Regions from separate parts of the Arthrobacter sp. N1 genome, predicted to be linked through region 1. Evidence: predicted binding sites of a transcription regulator. Region 1 holds the regulator's gene; the other holds the start of a gene.

The links. The regulator LexA, encoded in region 1, represses DNA repair genes until DNA is damaged. The targets are predictions, from matches to a motif close to TCGAACANNTGTTCGA.
Region 2: NVV32_RS03230 (DUF222 domain-containing protein) is a predicted target of LexA. The motif match lies at 1,536-1,551, and genes of this name have one in related genera.

The regions. Positions count from the first base shown of each region.
Region 1 is NZ_CP102608.1:1,219,270-1,226,887, reverse strand. Features, by position in the region: gene NVV32_RS05555 (histidinol-phosphate transaminase) at 1-899, opposite strand, end outside; gene NVV32_RS05550 (LysM peptidoglycan-binding domain-containing protein) at 1,006-1,503, opposite strand; gene lexA (transcriptional repressor LexA) at 1,884-2,591, shown strand; gene NVV32_RS05540 (ATP-dependent DNA helicase) at 2,747-4,828, opposite strand; gene hflX (GTPase HflX) at 4,821-6,398, opposite strand; gene NVV32_RS05530 (class I SAM-dependent methyltransferase) at 6,520-7,128, shown strand; gene dapF (diaminopimelate epimerase) at 7,220-7,618, opposite strand, start outside.
Region 2 is NZ_CP102608.1:683,763-691,380, reverse strand. Features, by position in the region: gene pdxA (4-hydroxythreonine-4-phosphate dehydrogenase PdxA) at 1-233, shown strand, start outside; gene NVV32_RS03240 (hypothetical protein) at 331-474, shown strand; gene NVV32_RS03235 (GntR family transcriptional regulator) at 495-1,373, shown strand; gene NVV32_RS03230 (DUF222 domain-containing protein) at 1,563-3,263, shown strand; gene NVV32_RS03225 (NAD-dependent epimerase/dehydratase family protein) at 3,487-4,371, opposite strand; gene NVV32_RS03220 (alpha/beta fold hydrolase) at 4,477-5,472, opposite strand; gene glnT (type III glutamate--ammonia ligase) at 5,479-6,840, opposite strand; gene NVV32_RS03210 (TetR/AcrR family transcriptional regulator) at 7,032-7,618, shown strand, end outside.

The DNA of each region.
Region 1 (7,618 bases):
AGCCGCTGCAGTTCCACCACGATCCGGTCCCGCTGCACCTTGATCGCCTCGACGTTGGACAGCAGCGTGGCGGCGTGGGTCAGGGCCGCATTGGCCGCCGCCTGCGTGATCGCGGAGAGGTGGTACGGGAGGCGCACCAGGCGGAGGGCGTCGGTGATCTCCGGTGCGGCGGCGAGGTAACCGATCCTGGCCCCGGCCAGGGCGAACGCCTTGCTCATGGTCCGCGAGACGAGCAACCGGGGCCGACCGGGCAGCAGGGTCAGGGCGCTGGCCGTCCCCTCCTGGGCGAACTCGCCGTAGGCCTCGTCCACGATCACGATCGCCCGGGAATCCTTCCCTGCCTCGTAGACCGCCTCGACGACCTCCAGTCCGAGCGCCGTCCCGGTCGGGTTGTTCGGGGAGCAGAGGAACACGATGTTGGCGCCGGAGTCCCGGACGGCCCGCGCCGTGGCGTCGGGCGTCATGGTGTAGGCCGCGTCGCGTGGTGCGGTGACGTACCGCGTTCCGGTCCCGCTGGCCAGCAGCGGATACATCGAATAGGTGGGAGGAAAGCCGATCGCCGTCCGCCCCGGCCCACCGAATGCCTGGAGGATCTGCTGCAGCACCTCGTTGGAACCGTTGGCCGCCCAGAGCTGGTCCGGCGTGAGCCCGTGGCCGAGGTAGCGGGCGAGGTTCGTCCGCAGCTCGGTGAACTCGCGGTCCGGGTATCGGTTCAACCCCTGCGCGGCCGCATCCACGGCGGCGACGATAGCCGCATGCACGTCGGCCGGAACACCGAAGGTGTTCTCGTTCACGTTCAGGAGGACCGGAACATCGAGTTGTGGCGCGCCGTACGGGTGCAGCCCCACGAGATCGTCACGGAGGGGCAGGTTCGCTAGGGCGTCGACGGTTGAAGGCACCTGCCCAGTTTAAGCGACGGCTTCTCCACCGACGAATGCGACGGGACCCCGTCAGGAGCATCGGACCTTCGGGCCGGCACATCCGCGGGAATCCGGAAGAAGCGATTCAGCCCCGCGACGGGATGGAGAGGCTCTGACCCGCGTGGATCACTGACGTGCCCAGATTGTTCAGCTCCACCATCTCGCCGACGACCTGACGTGTGTCACGCTCCGGCGCGTACTGGACGGCCAGGTCCCAGAGTGTCTCGCCCGCCGCGACATCGACTTGGACCACGGCTGACGGCGCAGGAGCGTCCACCCCGGCCTGCGCCTGTGATGTGAGGAACGCTCCGAGGAGGACCAGCGCCGCGACACCGAGGGCGATGGGCAGGCCCACCAGCAGCAGGCGTCCGCGCCTCGTCAGTGTGAGCGGCCGTGCTGCCGGTGGCGTGTCGGTGACGGTGCCTTCGGAACCCGAGAAGCCCGTAGTCCGCTGCGTGGACGTACGGACCCGGGAAGGATCGGCGTCGAGAGTCGAGGGAACGACCCGGAGATGGGATGCCGCCCGTGCAGGCGTCAGCGCCCACAGCGCCGTGCTGCCGTGCAGAACTGTTGCTTCAGCCATGTCCATTCCCTCTTTCTTCGAATGTACGGACCCGCCCGATCAGCGTGTTCGAACACACGTTCTAATTCGTCTGGTCCTATTTCTAGCACTCAGCGACGACCGCTGTCGAGACTCGCTCGAACATATGTTTGATAAGTGCCCCGGTCTGTCCTAGCGTGAACGTGACAGGAGAACACCGGTGACGTCGCTGCTTCCGCGTAACGACGGCCCCGATGAACCCAAGACAATCACCCGCCACTGACACAATCGCTTCCGGGACGACCGGAGGCGCGAGGGCGGAACCGACGGGACGGACAGTCCCAGGCGAAAGGCTCACCGTGGCGGAACGAACACCGGCAGCTCGACAGGATTCGAACACCGTTGACGCCCCGACCGACGTCGTGCCCCTCAGCGCGGGCCGCGGCAGGCCACGGGGCCGGTCCGTGTCCAAAGGACTGACGGCCCGTCAGCTGACCATCCTGGAGACCATCCAGCGGTCGATCGCCGACAAGGGGTATCCCCCGTCCATGCGGGAGATCGGCGACACCGTCGGTCTGGCGAGCCTGTCGAGCGTCACGCACCAGCTGTCACAGCTCGAGCGCCTCGGCTATGTCCGGCGGGACCCGAAGCGGCCCCGTGCCATGGAGGTCCTGCTGCCGCTGACGCTTGCCGCGGAGACGCCGGGTGACGCGTCGTCCGCGTCAGGTACGGCCCCGGAGCAGCAGTTCGCCGTCGACACGGCGCTGGTGCCGCTCGTCGGACGCATCGCGGCGGGTGGACCGATCCTGGCCGATCAGGTGGTGGAGGACGTGATGCCCCTCCCCCGGCAGCTCGTGGGCCACGGCGATCTGTTCATGCTCAGGGTGTCCGGGGACTCGATGGTCGACGCCGCCATCTGCGACGGCGACTGGGTGGTGGTGCGGCGTCAGCAGAGCGCCCAGAACGGCGACATCGTGGCTGCCCTGCTGGACGACGAGGCGACGGTCAAGACCTTCCGCCAGCGCGACGGCCACACGTGGCTCCTGCCGCAGAACACCCGCTACGAACCGATCCTCGGAGACCACGCGAGCATCATGGGCAAGGTCGTCTCGGTGATGCGGGCTCTCTAGCCCGGTCCGGCCGGGGCGGGAGCCCGCCCGCCCGGTGATCGCCCGACGGTGCTGGGACACCTGCCGAGGGGGACTGCCCGCCGGCATCCTGCACGGCCCCCGCCCGGAGACCTCGGCGCCCCGAGACCCGCCGGAGGACACCGGGCCCGGAGCCCTCAGCGCCCCGAGATCCGCTCGAGGATGCCGGTGACCGTGGCCCGGTCCGTCGTCGCCCAGAAGGGCGGCAGCGCTGCCCGGAGGAACCCGCCGTACCGCGCCGTGGCGAGACGGCTGTCAAGCACGGCGACGACCCCCCGGTCACCGGTGGCACGGATCAGGCGTCCCGCTCCTTGGGCGAGGCGGACCGCCGCGTGCGTGGCGGACACGCTCATGAACCCGTTGCCGCCGTTCCGGGCGACGTCCCGGGTGCGCGCCGTCATCAGCGGATCGTCCGGCCGCGGGAAGGGGATGCGATCGATCACGACGAGGCGGCAGGACTCCCCCGGCACATCGACGCCCTGCCAGAGCGACATGGTGCCGAACAGGCACGTGTCCTGTTCCTCGGCGAACTGCGTGACCAGGGCGTTGAGCGAGGACTCCCCCTGGCAGAGGATCTCGAAGTCCACCTTCGGGCGCAGTGCCTCCGCGGCTTCCTCGGCGGCCCGCTTGGACGAGAAGAGCCCCAGCGCTCCGCCCCGCGACGCCGTGAGCAGCACCAGCAACTCCTCGAGCTGCGCGTCCGACGTCCCGCGCTCAGGTTTCGGCAGATCCTTGGCGACGTACAGAACGCCCTGGCGGGGGTAGTCGAACGGACTGCCCACGTCGACGCCGGTCCACGCCGGCGCGCCCGGGCCACTCAGACCCAGGGACCCGGCGACCGGGCCGAATTCGGATCCGATGGCCAGTGTCGCCGACGTCAGGATCACGGTGTGGTCCTCGAAGAGCCCTTCGCGGAGCCGGCCGGCCACCGAGAGCGGCGCCACGTTGAGGGTCGCCGGCGCACTCTCGTCCGCCGGTGAATAGCCGGATCCGGGCGTGAAGCTGCTGGGCCTCGACGCCCAGACCACCTCCTTCGCGTCCGACGCCGCGAGGATCCGCTCGGCCAGGTCGAACACGAGCGTGACGCGGGACCTCGCCATCTGGCGTCCGCCGTCCGCATCTGCCTCGGACTTCCCGTCCGTCCTGGTGTCGGAGAGGGCGGCGCGAGCCGCATCGCGGACCTGGGCGAGGGTCTGCTCCAGATCGTCCGGGAGCCCGCCGGCGAGCAGACCGGAGGAGACCAGCTCGGACGCGGCCTCGAAGGCGCTGGCTGCGGAGTCGAGCGCTGTCGTCGCAACGGACGCATGGCGCCTGAGGCCGGCGGCCGCCGTGCTGACCATGGCGGCGGAGAGCTGACCGGAGACGGCCCCGGTGACACGGTCGTGGAGCTCGTGCGCCTCGTCGATCACGACGACGTCGTACTCGGGCAGCACGGCGAGCCCCTCGAAGGCGCTGATCGCCAGCATGGCGTGATTCGTGATGATGATGTCGGCGTCGGCCGCCGCGGCGCGGGCCTTCTCGCTGAAGCACTCCTGGGCGACGGGGCAGCGCGCGGCGCCGAGGCACTCCATGCTGGAGACGGACACCTGCCGCCATGCACGATCGCTGACGCCGGGCACGAGGTCGTCGCGGTCACCCGTCTCCGTCTCCTCCGCCCACTCCCGGAGCCGGACCACCTCACGGCCCAGAGCCGAGGCGGCTCCACCCGCGATGGCGGCCGGCGCCGGGTGGGGAGCCGCATCCTCGCCGAGGCTGAAGAGCGTGTCCGGCGCATCCTCCTCCGGGAATCCCCCGCCGGTCTTGTGCAGGCAGACGTAGTTCGAGCGCCCCTTGAGCAGCGCGACGTCGACCGGCCGGGCAAGCGCGGGCCGGACCGCGTCCAGCAGTCGTGGCAGGTCCCGGCCCACGATCTGTGCCTGGAGGGCGAGCGTCGCGGTCGATACGACGGACGGGCGATCGCTGTCCATGGCGTGGGCAATCAGGGGCACCAGATAGGCGAGCGACTTGCCGGTTCCCGTGCCGGCCTGGACGAGCAGGTGGTCGCCCGAGTGGATCGCCTCACTGACCTGACGGACCATCTCGTGCTGGCCCGAGCGCATCTCCCCGCCCATGGCGGAGACGGCGGCGTCGAGGAGCTCGAGCGCCTGGCGTGATTCCGGGGAAGGGCGAGCCGCGTCCGGCGCCGCGACGGCGGCGCCGGACCGCGTGCTGTCACTCATGCCGGACGTACGGCTCCAGCTCGGCTGCCAGGCCCTCGCGGACCATCACCTCGAGGCGGGTCCCCTCGTCGACGTGCTCCATCCCGAGGATCTCGGCATCCTCTTCGTGGAGGCGGCTGACGATCTCGCCGTGCTCGTAGGGCACCATCAGGTCGAGCTTCACCCCGGGGCGCGGGATGCTCGTGCTGATCAGCTGCCGCAGTTCGGTCAGGCCCGCACCGGTCCGGGCGGAGACGACCACGGAGCGCGGCTCCCGCTGACGCAGTCGCTCGATGACGAACGGATCGGCTGCATCGGCCTTGTTGAGCACGATGATCTCGGGGACGTTCCGGGCCTCGACCTCCGTCAGCACCGCGCGGACCGCGGCGATCTGCCCCTCGGGGTCGGGGTGGGAGGCGTCGACGACGTGCAGGATGAGGTCCGAGTCGGCGACCTCCTCGAGGGTGGACCGGAAGGCCTCGATGAGCTGTGTGGGCAGCGACCGGACGAAGCCGACGGTGTCGGCCAGCGTGTAGCCGATCCCGTCCGGCGTCTCGGTGCGTCGGATGGTCGGATCGAGAGTCGCGAACAACGCGTTCTCGACGAGCACGCCGGCATCGGTGAGGCGGTTCAGGAGCGAGGACTTCCCGGCGTTCGTGTACCCGGCGATCGCCACGGACGGCACCTGGTTCCGGCGGCGGTTGGACCGCTTCGTCTCCCGGGCAGGCTTCATCCCCGCGATCTCCCGGCGCAGTTTCGCCATGCGGGTGCGGATCTTGCGTCGGTCGAGTTCGATCTTCGTCTCACCCGGTCCGCGCGATCCCATGCCCGCCCCGGCACTGCCGACCTGGCCACCGGCCTGGCGGGACATCGACTCGCCCCAGCCACGCAGACGCGGCAGGAGGTACTCGAGCTGGGCCAGTTCCACCTGCGCCTTGCCCTCGCGGGACTTGGCGTGCTGCGCGAAGATGTCGAGGATCAGGGCGGTCCGGTCGATGACCTTCACCTTGACGATGTCCTCGAGGCCACGCCGCTGGGACGGCGAGAGCTCGCTGTCCACGATCACGGTGTCCGCGCCCGTGGCCTGCACGATGTCCTTCAACTCCTGTGCCTTGCCCGAACCGAGGAACGTCCCGGGGTCCGGCTTGAGCCGGCGCTGGACGATCCCGTCGAGGACCTCGGAACCTGCTGTCTCGGCGAGGGCCGCCAGCTCCTGCAGCGAGTTCTCGGCATCCTGCGCCGTGCCCTCGCTCCACAGTCCGGCGAGGACCACGCGCTCGAGCCTCAGCTGGCGGTATTCGACCTCGGTGACGTCCTCGAGCTCCGTGGAGAGTCCCGCGACGCGCCGCAGGGCGCGGCGTTCGGCGAGATCCTGCTGGTCCCCGTCGGCGTCCGACGTCTCGTCCCCGTCCGAGAGGGCGAGCGCCCGCGAGCGCCAGGTCTTCTCCGTGGGCGCGGCAGCCTGCTCCGATGTACCGGCCTTCGTCTTCGCCACGGCAGCTTCGTCGCTGGCGAGAATCCGATCGATGACTGCCTGGATCTCCTCCGGGCCCATGTCGGCTCCGGTGGAATGTCCGTTGTTCGTGGTCATGGTCTCCCTAGGTATGAGTAGGTCAATTCTACGTCCACGCACGACGACGGACACAGGCTCTTCTCCCAGCGCGAAATGTCGGCCGGACCGGTTGCCTGCAGGCTGCCACTAGGCTTTCCCCATGGAGTCCCAGCACTATTTCAGCGAGCAGCCGTCCGGTCCGGACACCCGGAAACCCCTGTCTGTCGTCCTCGCCGGCGAACGGCGCGAGCTCGTGACCTCGTCGGGGATCTTCAGTCCCGACGGCGTCGACAAGGGCACGCGGATCCTCCTGGACGGCGTACCGGCCCCCGAGGGACAGCGGCTGCTGGACGTCGGGTGCGGGTGGGGTCCGATCGCGCTGACCCTGGCGCTCCAGGCCCCGCAGGCGTCGGTCCTTGCGGTCGACGTGAACGAGCGGTGCCTCGCACTCACCGCCGAGAATGCGACACGCCTGGGCCTGACGAACATCACGGGCGCGAAGCCCGACGATGTCGACCCGGACCTCGAGTTCGACACCATCTGGTCGAATCCGCCGATCCGTATCGGCAAGCAGGAGCTCCACGCGCTGCTGCTCCGCTGGATCCCCCGGCTCGCCCCGGGCGGCCGGGCCTGGCTGGTGGTCCAGAAGAATCTCGGCGCCGACTCACTGCAGCGGTGGCTGGCGGACGAACTGCCTACCGGCTTCACGGTGCGGCGCGCCGAGACGTCCAAGTCCTTCCGCGTCATCGAGGTACACCGGGCGGACTGACGTCCCTGCCGCTCCGGCCCGTCCAGCGCCGGAACCACGATCACCGCGACCGGCGCACCGGGGTGAGCATTCAGGAGCATTCAGGCGCTGCTCAGGATCCGTTCAGGAGGGTGCCGTGGGCCACCAGGACGGCCGGCCCGCTGAGCTGCACGTGCTCCCGACCCTCCGGACCGTCGAAGAAGGTCACGCCGACCACGCCGCCGGGTACCGTGACGAGCCAGTGCGCCGGCGCCGTGGGCCCTGCCCAGAAGCGCGTCGCCGCTGCCGCGGCGCAGGCCCCGGTCCCGCAGGACTGCGTCTCTCCGACACCCCGCTCGTGCACCCTCATGGTCAGGCGACCCACGCCGTCGTCCCCCACCAGCGGATCGGACGGCACGACCAGCTCCACATTGGTCCCGAGCGGAGGCGCCGGATCCACGACCGGTGCCCTGTTCAGGTCGGTCCGGCCCAGTTCCTCGTACTCCGCCAGCGCGACGACGGTGTGCGGGTT
Region 2 (7,618 bases), 540 kb from region 1:
TCGCCTGCTACCACGACCAGGGCCACGCACCCTTCAAGGCGGTCTACGGCGACGACGGCGTGAACATCACCGTCGGCCTGCCTGTCGTCCGTGTCTCGGTGGACCACGGCACGGCGTTCGACATCGCCGGGCAGGGCATCGCCCGCGAGGCGAGCCTCGTGCTGTCGATGCGCCGGGCTGCTGCCCTGGCGCCAGGCTGGGACCACGTCTGGCGGACCGCGCAGAAGAAGTAGGTCTTCCCGCGGTGAACCACCGTGCCCGACGACCAGGAGAGGACAAGCCACCGACGCCGTCGCGGCTTGTCCTCTCCGGACGCCTAGGATCGGAATCATGACCAGCGACGAAGACCTCGACCCACCCATCCCCAGCTACCTCGAGGGCATCGAGCTCAAGCGGGTCCACGACGGCAAGGTCCTCGAAGAGCACGACGACGACAATCCGGCGCAGTCGGATGAGTCCGACTCTGCGTCCTGACGGCAGGGACAGTGGTCGAGATGGACACACCTGACACCCCTGGCCGCCTCCTCGACGCGGGGAGCAGCGAGCCGCTGCACCTGCAGCTCCGAGGGCATCTGCGGGCGCAGATCCTGAACCATTCACTGCCGCCGGGCACCTCGCTGCCCAGCGAGGCGCAGCTTCAGGTGCGCTACGGCGTGTCCCGGTCCGTGGTGCGCCAGGCCCTCGGTGCACTGACCGATGAAGGGCTGATCGAGCGCGGCCGCGGGCGCGGCAGCACCGTTGCCCCCCGGCGGGAACACCACCGGCTGGTGCACCGCACCTCAGGGCTATCGGCACAGCTGGGCAGTACCGGGGCGAGCGTCGGTACTGAAGTGCTGTCATTGTCCCTGCAGGACGCCGATCCATCGACCGCGGTCCTCGAGACGCCGCAGGTCCTCTTCCTCGAGCGGTTGCGGACGGCCGACGGCGTGCCCATCGCCGTCATCCACACGTGGCTACCGGCACCGACATTCGCCGACCTGACCGCGGAAGCCCTACACGATGCGTCCCTCCATGAGGTGCTCGGTGAGAAGTACGGAGTGCGCATCACCTCCGGCAAGCGGCAGATCCGGGCGGTTCCGGGCGACGGCGACCTGCTGCGGCTGCTGCAGCTGGAAGCGTCGTCACCCGTGCTGCTGCTGGAGGGGACGAGCTTCGATCAGGACGGTCGACCGGTCGAGGTGTTCTCGACCTGGCACCACCCGGACCACGTGGTGTTCGACATCGACATCCAGCGGGAGCCCGTCGCGCAGGTTCCGGCGGGCAGCCCGGCGCCGTCTGCTGTTGATACCGCTGAGGCGTTGGCCGACCGCGCCCGCCGGCTGGGCGCAGAGCTCATGCGCTTCGCGGATGGTCTCTCGACCACGGAGCGCTGATCGGCTTCAGCCCAGGCTGTACGAGCAAGATGTGCCTGATGGCGCCACGGCTCGGCGATTTTCCGGTACACCGACTCGCTGGCACGACCGGCGATGACAGCCGACGGCGGTGGAGGAAGAGTGCTCGACTCCTCCTCCACAAAGAGTCCGGGCCCACTGTAATAGTACGCGTGTTCGATAAAATGAGGCATGGACATCGCACCGCTCGAGCATTCCGAGGGACTTGGTACCTCCCTGGAGTCGATGCGGTCGGACTTGCTCGCTTTCGCGCGGGAACTGAAGGGGCGTCACCTCCTTCTCAGCAGGCACGACGTCGTGCGAGCACTCGTGGACATCGAAGAGCTCTCGAAGGTCATCGATCATCTCCAGATCGTTGCCGCTGGAGCTGCGCAGGAACACGGAGTCACCGGCGCCGGGGAGCAGGAGGCCGCTGGATCCCTCCGCGTGCGGGCGCAGCAAAGCCTGTCGACAGTGCAGGACGACGTCAACGACGGCGGCAGCACTTCAGCAGGCGCCGAACAGCGGAACGATGATGGGTTCCGCCCCGAATTCAGGACCTGTGCTGACTTCCTGCGGGCCCGGCTCGGCATCAGCCGCACTGAGGCGAACCGCCGATTGAGGCTCGCGGCAAGTCTCCTGCCCGGCGTCACTGCAATCGGCTCTGCCACTCCCGCGTCGATGAGCACCCTCGGTGCTGCAACGAGCGCGGGCCAGGTCAGCGGACGCGCTGCTTCGATCGTCCATGAGGCGGTGCAACGGGTGCGGTCCTTCGCAACGCCGGTGCAACTCGCTTCGATGGAGCAGCACCTCACGCGGCAAGCAGTCGAATCGGACGAAGACCTCCTGCGGGTCCTCGCGCGACGCTGGGAGGGCGTGCTCAACCAGGACGGGCTGGAACCCACCGAAAAGGTCCTCAAGGCACGGCAGGGTGTCTTCCTCAAGGGCAGACGCAACGGTCTGCATCTTCTGGAGATCGGCGCCACCGACGAGCAGTTCGAGCATCTGGTCACCGTCATGAACACCGCGACGAATCCGAGGAGGAATGTGATTACCCTTCAGAACACCGGGGACCCGATCATCGGTGGAGACAGAGCCGACATGATGGCCGCCGAGAACGAAGAGTGTGGCGTCGGTGGGAGCGCCACGGGCAGGCGCCAGAGCGAAGCCGGCGATGACGGCGTGGCCGACATCCGCGCGGGCGATACAGATCGGCCGACACGCCCGCAAAGCCTCCTCGACGGGCTGGTCGCAGCCTGCAGGATCGCTTTGTCGACCGACAGGCTTCCCGCAGCAGCCGGACACCGGCCCCAGGTCATGGTGACCATCAGCTATTCCGACCTCGTTGGCCAGATGGAGCGTGCCGGCCACGCTGTGTTCGGGCAGCAGATGAGCGCACGGAGCATCCGCACGCTGGCCTGTGATGCAGACATCATTCCGATGGTCCTCGGCGGACAAGGTCAGATCCTCGACATCGGGCGGGCACAACGCCTCTTCCCCGCCCATCTGCGACGGGCACTCGTTGCGAGAGACAAGGGCTGCGCGTTCCCGGACTGCTCCATTCCGGCAACCTGGTGCGAGGCCCACCACATAACGCCCTGGGCCAAAGGTGGCACAACGAGTATCAGCCAAGGCGTCCTCCTGTGCTCGCGGCATCATCATGTGATTCACGAAGGGAAGTGGAACGTCGAACCGAAGTACGGAATCCCTTGGTTCACTCCACCGGGATACCTTGACCCGAATCGGAGTCCCCGAAGAAATACCTACTGGCAGGTGGAGGACGCCGTCCACGAGCAGCTTCGTGGCGCCGAACGCGGACGGTCTGCTGCAAGCGCCCCGCTGCTGTACTCGACGACGGCCGCCCCAGCCACCTCCGCCGTCGTCGTCGGCTAGAACACTATGACGCTCCGGGCGCGCTCGCCGCGACGCATTGCGTCGGACGCCTCGTTGACCTCGTCGAGGCCGATGCGGTGCGAGATCAGCCGGTCCACGGGCAGCTTCCCCGCGAGGGACAGCGCGGCCAGGCGTGGGACCGACCGGACCCACTGAGAGGGGGTGCGCGGTCGAGACCTGACACAGGGCGGGACGCCAGTCCCGCCCTGTGTCGTACCAGGCACTACTGCTGAACGGCCTTGCCGTCCGCATCGAGGTAGTCGCGCCACGAACGCTTGGGCGTCCAGCCCAGCATCCGCTGTGCCTTCGCGCTCGAGATGCCTGAGGCGTCCGGCCGGCTCAGCTCACGGAGTTCGATCTGGTCGCCGTAGTACTGCGCGAGGACTTCGGCGAAGTCGTAGCCCCCCACGTTGTCGGGCGACGCGATGTAGAACACCTCGTGACCCGGCAGGTCCGATTCCGTGGCGAGCACGATGGCGTCGGCCAGGTCGTAGGCGTCGATGTAGCTCCACAGATTGGGGCTCAACACGGAACTGTCGCGGATCTGCGGGCCGAGGTTCAGTTCGTAGTTGCCCTCGAACTGCACCCAGCACGGGCGGATCGAGATGCACTGGATGTCCGACCGCCGAACGGCCGCGTCCATCAGCTGCTCACCGAAATGCTTTGATAGTGCGTACGGATCCTGGGGACGGATGGGGTGCTCCTCGTCCACGGGAGCGTAGTCGGGGAGGAAATCCCGCTCCGGAAAGAAGAAGCCCGGCACGGTCTCGCTCGAGATGTACACGAATCGCTTGATCCCGAAGCTGATGGCGGCCTCGAGGACGTTAAACGTCGCCATCAGATTGGTCTGGAAGACCACGTGGGGTGGGTTGCCGGTCGGCTCCGGGATAGCAGCGATGTGGACGACGGCGTCCACGCCGCGCACGACGGCATAAGCCTCGCCCGCGTCCGTCAGGTCGGCCATCGTGTACTTCGGGGCGCCCTCGGGCTTGCGGTCGAAGCCCGGGCGGGTCAGATCGGTGGTCATGACCTCGTGCCCGGCGTCGATCATCGCCTGGGTGGTGGCTCGGCCTACTTTGCCGTGTGCTCCGGTGATCAGGACTTTCATGAACTCTCCTTGAGGGTGACGGCTGTGACGAGCATCAGGCCACGGATGACCTCTGAACGTATGTCCTCACCTATACACGACGCCGCGGTCATCCACCCGACGGAGTCACCCTCGCAGCAGCTCCCGCACCACGGTGGCGATCTGCGCAGTCTCGGCCTCCCGGACACCCGGACGCCCCGCGACATGACCCAGGTCGGACACCAGCGGACGCAGCTCCCCATGCTGGAGAAGCTCCACCTCCCGCTCGCTGTCGGCCTGCGGGAAGTAGAGGTCGGTGCTGCCGGGCATCACGATCGCCCGGGCCGTGATGCTTCCCATTGCCCCCTCGAATCCACCGGGGTGGTGCTTCCCGACGTCGGCCCGTTGCCAGGTGCCGAGCATCGCGAGGAGGTCGTTCGCGTCCTCCCGCTCATGATCGGTGGCCCAGCCCTGGATCACCGCGTTCACTGACGCATACCCGAACTCTCGGTACATCCCGTCGCGGAAGAAGGCCTGCGAGTACGCCCACCCCGCGTAGACCGTGCCGAATGCGCGGAGCCCCTGCACCGGTGGTGCGGCGTAACGACCCGCCCGAAAGGCCGGATCGGCCAGCAGAGCCGACTTCACGCCCTCGAGGAAGACGAGATTGTGCGGTGAGCACCGTGCCGCCCCGGCGATCGGGAGGATCGCGTCCACCTGGTCCGGGTACCGCGCCGCCCACTCGTACGCCTGCAGGGCCCCCATCGACCAGCCAGCGATGAGGCGGATCCGCCTCACGCCCAGCTGGGTGAGGAGCCGGTGCTGGGCGATCACGTTGTCGGCGATGTCCACGTCGGGGAAGTCCGCCCCCGCGATGTCCGGATGGGCCAGCGAGGGCGACGTGGACACCCCGTTCCCGAAGAGGTTCACCGCGACGATGAACCAGTCCGCCGGATCGAACAGCCGGCCCGGGCCGATCCACCGTGCGTAACTGGAAGACGTGCCCGTGTAGTAGGAGGGCAGCAGAACGCAGTTGCTGCCGTCGTCGTTCAGGTTCCCGTGCGTCTCGTAGGCCAGGCGCGCCGAGGGCAGGTTCGAGCCGGAGACCAGCCCGAACCTGCCGAGGTCGACGTCAGCGAGCATGGCGACCTAGAAGAACTTCAGGTAGCGCTTGGTCTCCCACTCGGAGACGTGTGCCTGGTATTCGTCCCATTCCTGGCTCTTGTAGTCGATGTAGGCGTTGTACATCTTCTCGCCGAAGACCTCGCGGGACAGGCTGTCGGCCGCAAACTCCTCGATGGCCTCCCCCAAGCTGCGGGGCAGCAGGCCGAGGCCGTTGGAGATGATCTCCGTCTCGCTGTAGTTGTACATATTCTCGGTGTGCGGCTCCCCCGGGTCGAGGTTCTCGCGGATGCCCTCCAGTCCGGCGGCGAGGATGATCGCGGCACCCAGGTAGGGATTGCCGCTGATGTCCGCGGCACGGCACTCCACCCGGCCGCCCACGAGGGGCACCCGGATCATGTTGGTGCGGTTGTTGTTGCCGTAGCTCACGAACACCGGCGCCCACGTCGATCCGGACATGCTGCCCTTGCGGACCAGCCGCTTGTAGCTGTTCACCGTGGGGGCGATGACGGCGCAGATGGCGGGCGCGTGCTTGAGGACGCCAGCGATGAACTGGTAGCCGAGGGCGGAGATGCCGCAGCCGCGGGGGTCGTCGTTGGTCTCGAAGAGGTTTTCGCCGGTCTCGATGTCCGCGAGGGACATGTTGAAGTGCGCGCCGGATCCGCTGCGGTCGGCGAACGGCTTGGGCATGAAGGTGGCGAAGTAGCCGTGCTTCCGGACCATCTCGTTGGCCATCAGGCGGAAGAAGACGGCGCGGTCCGCCATGGTGAGGGCGTCGGCGTACGTGAAGTCGATCTCGAACTGGCCCTGGGCATCCTCATGGTCGAAGGAGTAGACGCCCCAGCCCATCTCGTTCATCGCCTCCACTATCTCGGTGAGCCACTCGAAGTTGTCCAGCGCGGCGGGCGCCGTGTAGCAGGGCTTGCTGAGGTTGTCCCGGTCGCTGACCTCCACGGGGCCGTCGGGGGTGTCCTTGAGGACGAAGAACTCGGTCTCGATGCCCAGGTTGAACGTGAATCCGAGCTCCTTGGCGGCCTCCAGCTGGCGCTTGAGGATGTTCCGCGACGCCGCCTCGAACGGCTGGCCCTCGTGGTACAGGTCGCTGGAGAAGTACGCGACCTCCTTGCGCCAGGGCAGCTGGACCGCACTGTCGAGATCGGGCCGCGCCGAGAGCTCCTCGTCGCTGATGTCCTGGGGAAGTCCATCGAGCGCGGCGCCGGTGAAGAGCTCCGATCCCGCGGCCATCTGCGGCAGGTGGGCCAAGGGGACGAACTTTGTCTTGATGTTCCCGTGGAGGTCCACGAAGCTCGACATCGCATACTTCACGCCCGCCTCCCGAAGCCTGCGCTGGACGGTCTCGACGGCTGCTTCTGCTGTTGTCACGCTCATGACGATCTCCTGTTCGGTTCCGGGACGCCCACCAGTGTTTCGATAAGCTATAGAAAGTCTGGCGGCGAGCAATTTCGATAGAGTGTCGATATTGTTACGGCGGCGTAAAACCCGGGCCGGGCGCACCTGCTCGACGGATCGGGGACATAGTCTGCCGTCGGGCCGCACGCCGGATGACACTAGGAGCAGGGATGGAAGCGATGAAGACCACCGGAGCGACGGCGGGCCGTCCCCGCCTGAGCGGATCGACCGGCGAATCCCCCCGCCAGGAGATCATCCGCGAGGCGACGGCACTGTTCGTCGCCAAAGGGTACGCCGAGACGACGATGAGCGAGATCGCCCGCAGCGCCGGGCTGCGGCAGTCGTCCGTCTACTACTGGTTCGCCCGCAAAGAGCACATCCTGCAGGCCCTCCTCGAGGAGAATCGCGGCTCCCTCCAGGTGGCAGAGGCGCTGGAACCCGCACCGGGCTCCGCAGCAGCCAGGCTCTATGCGGTACTCCACGCGGACGCCGTCCAGCTGTGCGCCTCTCCCCTGGACTTCTACGAGTTCGAACGCGTCGCACGCTCGCAACCGCAGAACTTCGGCGCCTTCTTCGAGGACTACGGTGATCTGCATCGGCTTGCCTCATCGATCATCCGGCAGGGCATGGACGCCGGCGAGCTGAGGGACGTCGACCCGGAGGCCGCCGCGACCGCCGCGTTGAGCCTCAACGAGGGCCTCCAGCGCCACTACCGCCAGCCACTACCCGGCCTGCGCACCTACACGTCCGACGACGT